Regions from separate parts of the Ruegeria sp. CL7 genome, predicted to be linked through region 1. Evidence: riboswitches for the same ligand, from Rfam matches in the RefSeq annotation. Region 1 holds a riboswitch; the other holds the start of a gene.
The links. Region 1 has a riboswitch for cobalamin ahead of ACR0LI_RS20020 (hypothetical protein). Riboswitches for the same ligand answer to the same signal wherever they lie in the genome.

Region 2: another riboswitch for cobalamin. It lies ahead of ACR0LI_RS16495 (aromatic ring-hydroxylating oxygenase subunit alpha); the one in region 1 lies ahead of ACR0LI_RS20020 (hypothetical protein).

Annotation. Positions count from the first base shown of each region.
Region 1 covers NZ_JBQFPQ010000014.1:8,461-12,672, reverse strand. The annotation lists gene rsgA (ribosome small subunit-dependent GTPase A) at 1-835, shown strand, start outside; gene ACR0LI_RS20025 (alpha/beta hydrolase family protein) at 875-1,708, opposite strand; cobalamin riboswitch at 1,866-2,086, shown strand; gene ACR0LI_RS20020 (hypothetical protein) at 2,178-2,585, shown strand; gene ACR0LI_RS20015 (protein-tyrosine phosphatase family protein) at 2,577-3,089, opposite strand; gene ACR0LI_RS20010 (DNA polymerase III subunit gamma/tau) at 3,228-4,212, shown strand, end outside.
Region 2 covers NZ_JBQFPQ010000007.1:153,675-157,886, reverse strand. The annotation lists gene ACR0LI_RS16500 (FAD-binding oxidoreductase) at 1-923, opposite strand, end outside; gene ACR0LI_RS16495 (aromatic ring-hydroxylating oxygenase subunit alpha) at 929-2,182, opposite strand; cobalamin riboswitch at 2,265-2,468, opposite strand; partial or broken gene ACR0LI_RS16490 (IS5/IS1182 family transposase) at 2,542-2,694, shown strand; gene ACR0LI_RS16485 (hypothetical protein) at 2,996-3,220, shown strand; gene ACR0LI_RS16480 (DUF3833 family protein) at 3,250-3,792, opposite strand; gene ACR0LI_RS16475 (DUF3833 domain-containing protein) at 3,789-4,212, opposite strand, start outside.

The DNA of each region.
Region 1 (4,212 bases):
TCTCGCCGATGACGACAAACGCGTGCGCCATTTGCTCGACCGGCGCAGCCTGCTGCACCGACGCGCCGCGGGTACAGGCGCCGCGACGCAACTGATCGCAGCCAATGTCGATGTGCTGTTCATCGTCAGCTCGTGCAATGCCGATTTCAAACTGCCCCGGCTGGAACGATATCTGGCGCTCGCGCATCAGGCCGGGTGTTACCCGGTCGTTGTTATGACGAAGGCCGACAAATCGGCGGACCCCGACAGTTTCTCGGGGCAGGTGCAATCTCTGGATCCGTTCCTGACGGTTCTGGCGATCAACGCGCTGGACCCGGCAGAGGTTGAAAAGGTTCTGTCGTGGTGCCCCAAAAGCCAGACCGGAGCGCTGGTTGGATCGTCGGGCGTTGGCAAGACGACACTTGCCAATACCATGACCGATCAGGATCTCGCCACCTCGGACATTCGCGAGGATGACGCGCGGGGCCGGCACACGACGACCGCACGCGCATTGCACCGGATGCGCAACGGTGGCTGGTTGATCGATACACCCGGAATGCGCGCGTTGCGCCTGCTGGACGCTCGGGACGGGATCGACGACGTTTTCTCGGACCTTGCCGAGTTGAGCCGGGACTGCCGTTTTTCGGATTGCCAGCACAGCTCCGAGCCCGGATGTGCCGTGCAAAAGGCAATAAGCCACGGCACGCTTGATCCGGCTCGATTGGACCGGTGGCGCAAGCTTCGGCGCGAAGATCAGCGCAATTCTGAAACCGTCGCGCAGTCCCGGGCGCGGGACAAAGCGTTCGGCAAGATGGTCCGTGGCGTCATGAAGGAAAAGAAACTTCGCAACCGGTGATCGTTGGACGGTGCCCGGCCCGTCCTGCGCCGCGTCTGATCAAGCGATCAGTCGCGGCCAAACCGCTGCATTGCGCCGGGCAAATGCTCCGATATGACCAACCTCAGGCAACCTGAAATCGGCAGGGCTCAGCAGGTGGCGGTTGGCATCGGGGCCGTAAAGATCCGCAAGCCGCCAAACCGCTTCCGGCGGCACCATCTGGTCGTCCTCGAAGGTGAACAAATCCACGGGCGTTCCAGAATCCTTCCACTGCGCCGCAGGTAACTCATGCCCGATTTCAGGCACATAGTTCAAAGGCGCCGTACACCATTTGCGCCACTGCCAATAGACCGATGCCGGCAGATCCGAGCCGAACCCGATCGCCTTTCCGGGAAGGTAGCCAAGGGCTCGGGCCAAAAGCGGGGCATGACCATACCAGAACAATCCTGCCAAACCACGATAGGGCCATGGATGGTCGCTTAGGGTTACCAGCCCCGAACACACACAGATCATGCGATCAATCAGATCGATATCCGGCTGCACAGGCCCCAACATCGCGCCGATCGAATGGCCGATGGTCCAATGCTGCGAATCGGGAAACCGTCTGCGCATTTCTGCCCGTGCCGCGGGCATGTCGATCAAGGCCCAATCCGCCATGGTCGCACGCGAATCTTTCAGGCGGCCGGTCAAGGAATGCCCGTAATCGCGATAGTCATAGGTCAGGCAGGCCATACCCTGCTCGGCAGCAAGCCATCGTGCGAAATGACGGTAATAATCGCGCGGCACACCCGTTGCACTGTTCAGCACGACGACGATTTCGGGCGAAGACAGCGGGCTGTACAACCGGGCAGACAGTGTTTTCTGCCCGGACGGAAAGCGAAATTCTTCGGTCATTACCGTTTGCTCTGTGTCCAACATGATCTCTGGCTTTGCGCTTGGTAAATCCGGTTTCCGAACCTCAACGCCCTCGACACTATGCATGAACCAACACCGTATCCAGCATGACCAAGCGTCCGGTCAAAAGATCGGCTTGACTCGATGCGTGCTCAAACGCTAGCGGTTGTGTGATGGTTTCCGGCCTCCACAAGGGGTCGGAATGAAAAGGGAACACGGTGCGGTAATGTCTGGTCATGCAGGCAACAACCAAATCCGCGACTGCCCCCGCAACTGTAAGCGGTAAGCGATGCCGAAACACCACTGGCCCAAAGGCTGGGAAGGTCGGCAAAGCGATGACCCGCAAGTCAGGAGACCTGCCATCGGAAACGAAACCGAAACTCGGGCGGGGTGTCCGGGCAGGTCCTGACGGCATCACGCTGTCCCACCTGTCCCAAATATCCTGTCCACCAAGCGCGGAGGGCGCAGGATGATCTGGAAGACAAAGACACATGAATTCAGTGCAACAGTATGTCAGCGGACGGGCAAAACCTGTCCCGCTTTGGCGCGGCTGGCGCGCTCGATATCCGAAGCCATGGCCCAGGCGACCTCGGCCACAAGTGACGATTTCGAGATTGAGGGCAGCAGCGCGCTGTCACATTGCAGCGAAGGATGTCATGCAATTTTCCGCGCGCAATCAGACCGCATTCGTGTCTTTTGCGGGACGCAGCCCGAAACCGCGATTGAGCCGCTGAACGGCTATGCCGACCTGATCTTCGGAAACACGTTCAGTGCGATGCCATCCGGCGTCGTGAAAACCCCACCCTGCGCGATGATCGAAGTTTCTACGATCCGGCCTCGAAAACCTGCTTGCGCGCCCGCGCAGATTTCAATCTGAGTCCAGACTGACCTGTGCCTGGGCACGCCGAGAGGCCCAGGCCAGTTGCGCATCCGTTTCGACGGCGCAAGGGCGCACCGCCCGCAATCGTTGCAGCGCCGTGTCCGCGCCTTCGCCGCATTCGACCATCAGCCGCAGGACAATCATACCTGACCTGCCACAGCCCCCGCGGCAGTGTACCAATACGCGACCTCCGCCGGACAGCGCGTGCCGGGCCGCGGCGCTGACGGACGGCCACGCGTCATCAATCGCTTTTGTCGGCGCTCCGAAATCTTCGATCGGCAGGTGAACCCATCGGCTGGCGCGGCTTTGAATATCGCTTCCAAATTCCTGCGCCCCGTCCTGAAGCATTTCGACATCCGTCGTCATCGAAACAACAAGCCCCGGCTGCCAGGCTGCGATCATATCCAGATCGCTGGAGTAATCTCCGCCGCGTCCGGGCATCGAGGTCAGCGCCAGCGTTCCGCCACCGACTTGCAGGGCGTAGATCACCAACTGCGACATGAATCCTGTCCTCCCCAAAGAACTCTATACAAAAATGAGCCATTAAATCCGCTGATGCAGTTTAGTGCGAAAGCGACTCGTTTCTAAATCAAAAATCATCGCGCCCCGCTGTGGACGCGGGCAACGGTGGCCACTACGCTGTGCCCAAGCACCGAATCCCAACGAGAAGACATGACAGACAGCTCCAGCCCCGCCTATCAGGTTCTCGCCCGCAAATATCGCCCGGAAACCTTTGCCGATCTGGTGGGTCAGGATGCCATGGTGCGCACCCTGAAAAACGCGTTCGCGGCCGACCGGATCGCGCAGGCCTTCATCATGACCGGTATTCGCGGCACCGGCAAAACCACGACCGCAAGGATCATCGCCAAGGGGATGAACTGCATCGGACCCGACGGAACCGGTGGCCCCACGACCGAACCCTGCGGTCAGTGTGAACATTGTGTCGCCATCATGGAAGGCCGCCATGTCGACGTGATGGAGATGGACGCCGCCAGCCGTACGGGCGTCAACGACATCCGCGAGATCATTGACAGTGTCCGCTATCGCGCCGCCAGCGCGCGTTACAAGATTTATATCATCGACGAGGTTCATATGCTCTCGACCAGTGCGTTCAACGCGCTGCTCAAGACGTTGGAAGAACCGCCCGCGCATGTGAAGTTCATCTTCGCAACCACTGAAATCCGCAAAGTCCCTGTCACTGTGCTGTCCCGCTGCCAGCGTTTCGACCTGCGCCGGATCGAACCCGAAGACATGATTGGCCTGCTGCGCAAGATCGCCGAAGCGGAAAACGCCCAGATCGCCGAAGACGCGCTGGCGCTGATCACCCGAGCAGCGGAAGGATCGGCCCGGGATGCGACCTCGTTGCTGGATCAGGCGATTTCGCATGGGGCTGGCGAGACGACCGCCGATCAGGTCCGTGCAATGCTTGGACTGGCAGACCGTGGCCGGGTTCTGGACCTTATGGATATGATCCTGCGCGGCGATGCCGCCGGAGCACTTACCGAGTTGAGCGGCCAATACGCCGAAGGCGCAGACCCGCTGGCGGTGCTGCGCGATCTGGCCGAGATCACGCATTGGGTGTCCGTCGTGAAGATCACGCCTGACGCGGCGCAGGATCCGACGG
Region 2 (4,212 bases), on a different contig from region 1:
GACGGAATGTTCAGGCCAACCGAGCGGGCGGCGGCAAGCACCGTGTCGGTCTCGGCAACCTTGGCCGTCACGCCCGAGGTCGCGAACAGGATTTCGGCGCTGCTGTCGTCGTCCAGAACAACGTCATCCAACTCGGGCTGATCCGCCTCGGTTTCCACCGGCGCGCCGAAGCTTTCCTGATGGTAGTTGTTCATATCAAAACCAAGACCGGCCAGCGCGTCGCGCACCGCTTGCATGAAGGGCTCGGGACCGCAGCAATAGACTTCGCGCTCAAGGTAATCCGGCGCCATCAGGCCCAGCATCAATTGGTTGAACTGCCCCTGATATCCCGTCCATGGGCGGTAGCGGTCCGGCTCTTCCACCACGAACTTCAGGTCCAAACCATCCGTGCGGCTGGCCATCTGTTCCAAGCGCTGGCGGAAGATGATCTCGGATGGCCGCTTGGCGCAGTTGATGAAGACAACGTCCAGATCGCGGCCTTCGTCCCACATGCAGGTGGTCATTGACATCATCGGTGTGATGCCTGAGCCAGCCGAGATAAACAGGAACTTGCGCGCATCGCTCAGTGCGTTGGTGAACAGGCCCGCAGGCCCAATGGCCTTGAGCCGCATGCCGGGTTGAAGATTGTCCAGCATCCAGCGCGTGCCGATACTGTCGGGTTGCGCTTTGGCGGTGATGGTGATCGACCGCGGCCGCGATGGCGACGATGAGATCGTGTAGGTGCGATACACGACTCCCCCGGGCTGGCCGGGCGCCGGAATCTCGAGCGTCAGGAACTGACCGGGGTGATAGGCGAACTGCGCCCCAGAGGGGGCCCGGAACGAAAAGCTGGCGGTGTTCGGCATCTCGGGCACGACCGAGACACATTCCAGCATCTCTCCATCCTGCCAAACGGCTGATGAAAGCGTGTCCAGATCTTTCATCAGACTTACTCCGCCGCCATGTAGTCAGGGGTCAGGCGGGCCGACACTGTGCTGCAATACCAATCCACGAATTGCAGTACGCCGGATTCCTGAATGGCTGAATACGGGCCGGGCACATAGGCCGGGCTGTTGATGCCCTGCTGGTTGTCCTCGACCACCTGACGGTCTTCGTCATTCGTGGCGACCCAGACTTCGGTCAGGCGTTTCACGTCGTAGTCAACGCCTTCAACCGCATCCTTGTTGACCAGCCATTTGGTCGTGACCTCGGTCTCTGTCGGGCTGATCGGCGTAACACGGAAAACAATCGAGTGATCGGCAAGAAAGTGGTTCCACGTGGTCGGATAGTGGAACTTCAAAAGCGATCCCGCATCCGCAAAGGGCGACCGGCCCAACCAGCGGCGCACGGCGGATTTCCCGTCCATCGTATAGCTCTCGGCGCCTTCTTTCAGCGGTATCCGCGCCAGACGGAATTGGCCGTCCTCGTGCAGATAGAACTGCGATGGCATACCCGCTGACTGGCACCTGTCGAAATGGGCTTGCATATAGGCTGGGGTTTCACCGCCTTCGATCCCCGTCACGCCCGGATCATCAGGGAAGGTCCGGCACAGCGCAGGGTGGTTGCCGCCGCAGTGATAGCACTCGCGATTGTTTTCCCAGACCAGTTTCCAGTTGCCGTTCTCGATGATCGAGCTTTCGAATGCGACCTTGGCATTCGCAAGATCATGCGGCTCAAGATACGGGCGCGCGATATTGGCAAACGTGTCAAAATCCGGGGCGACATCCGCCAGACAGATATAGACCAACCCGGCAAGCTCGCGGCAATGAACCGTCTTCAAACCATGCTGTCTGGGATCAAACTCTGGCCCCATGTCGCGGGCCCACAGCAAAGAGCCGTCAAGCTCGTAGGTCCATTGGTGATACGGGCAAACCAGCTTCGGCGCGTTGCCTTTTGCCGCCTTGCATATGATCGAGCCGCGATGGCGGCAGGTGTTGTGAAACGCCCGGATCTGGTTGTCGGCGCCGCGCACGATGATCACGCGATAGGCACCCACGTTGTACGTTACATAGTCGCCGGCTTTCACCAGTTCACAGGCCGGAATGGCAAAGAGCCATTCGCGATAGTGGATGGTTTCCAGGTCGGTCTGAAAGATCTCGGGGTCGGTGTAAAAGGCCCGTTCCAGAGCATAGCCCGGGATTCGACGCGCCAACAGGTTTTGGACATTGTTCACTTCTGGCTCTCCTGCCGCGCCCCGCGGCATTGCTTGGGCAGATGACAGGGAGGAACCGTCCGGAGGCGCGCGAGGACCACGTCCGAAACCCGTGCCCCCACCGCCACCCGCGGTTTGACATATCTGCAAGGCTGGTTTCCGGACTTGAAAGGGGCTTGCACCCGGTTGCGACACCTTCCCGGGATCCTCGTCCCAGTGGTTGATTGTCGAACCTGACCTTCCTTACCGTTGCGGGGGCAGCGCCGGAATTCCACCGGCTTCCCAATTCTCCGCGGTCTGAGAATCAAACAGCGGCACCTCACGATGGCAGCCTACTTTCTACCTGCTTGGGCGCTGAAATGCTTGCGACATTTCCGGTTTCAAAACAGACATGGAAATTTTCCGGCTGAGTGGACGGCGCCGGGATCACGGTCCTTGGCACAGGGGCATGGCAAGCCCGCCAGCACGGCGTTCTGCAGGGGCCAGTGGGCTTTGCGATGGATGCGGCCACGTCTGACATCCGCGCCGTCAAATTGTCCCCCAGCCGTGACAGCGAAGGCCCGGCTGCTCTGCACAGAAACGAAACGCTGCACGTCGCCTGAGCATGGCTGGAAAAGAGAGAGTCAGGCCAAGTGAAGGAGGTTTGCAGCAAACCCTTTTGGGTGAAGTTGATCCGTTTGGGATAGTGCTGGCTTGCCATGAGGCAGGTGAAGAAGGCGAATATCCGTCATGCGAGAGTTGTCAGTCCATCCTGTCAACGGACGGTAGAAAACCTCATTTTGTCCATAAAAAATTGTCTTTTTCGGGAAAAACCATTACGTTTTCCGAAAATGGTGGAAAACACCGGAGGCAGTAAGAGAGCAGATGCCAAAACCGAAAACAGGTGTTTTGCGGACAACAGTTCCTTCGCGCCTCATGGGAAAACGGGATGGTCTGTTTTTCCTCTGGGGGCAGATAGAACGCGCGCGCTTGAAGGTCGAGGGCGGCGAACGCGCCGAGGGCGCAGCCTCGGACGGGCCAAGGGCAAACACGGCCGGTGAGGTCAAGGGATCGACGACAGCATTGGTGGACGAGTTTATTTTCTACTGACTTTTGTGATGAAACCGGGCCTGACGGCCCTATTTCTTCTCGAAGAACAGGATGACTTCACCCAGACGGACGCCATAGCGTGAGACATACGCGCGGTTCAGCAGACGGTCGTCGTCCAGCAGCCACATCCAGTCGTCGAATTTGACACGCATGGTCCCGTCCTTGATCGGCAGGTCGATCTTGTATTTCCAGTTGAACGTATCCCCGCGTTCAATCCCGCTGGCGGTGCCCAGCACGCCAGGCGCCGTACCGGTCCACGTATCCTCTCCGGTTTTGGTCAATGTCCAGATGCGTTGTTCCGTCGCGCCATCGTCGTAGACGAAGTCTTCGACCAGGGTCAGGGTTTCGCCGTCCCATGTTCCGTCGATATCAACCGTGAATCTGCGGGGGATATTTCCCAGAACATCCTGAAACTGACCGTAGGCCACTGTTTTACCCTCAAAAAACTCTTCCAGGTTCAACTGTCGGTCCGACAGAAACGTTTTTGGTACCTTCGGTTTGCTGGAGCAGGCCGCCAGAATTGCAAGGCTTGCGATGGCAATGCAGGCGATGAAAGAGCGAAAGGTGATCATTGCAACGGCTTCCCTTCCGAAGTCGCGTCATACCCGTTTGACCCACTTGGATGCATCGGTTTCGATCTGGGGCTTGGACGCATTGTGGCGATCAGTTCCGCGACCTTGACGCCAAACTTGCGCATCTCGGACCGATTCATGATGACGCCGGTTTCTGTCAGGTACATCCAATCGGTGACATCCAGTGTGTGTCCACCAGCGTCATCTGGCAGAATGATACGATAGGTCAGTTTTACCGTGGACCCCGAGATAATGCCCCGACCTTCGCCCACGATATCATCCGCCATTGCCGTGAATGTGTTGCCAGTTCCCAGCGTCAGGTACCATTTGCGGGTCATCTGTTTTCCGTTGGAGTAGGTGAAGTACTCGGTCAGCGTGCCCGAGTTGCCTTGCCATTCGCCGGACATGCGCGCGACAAAG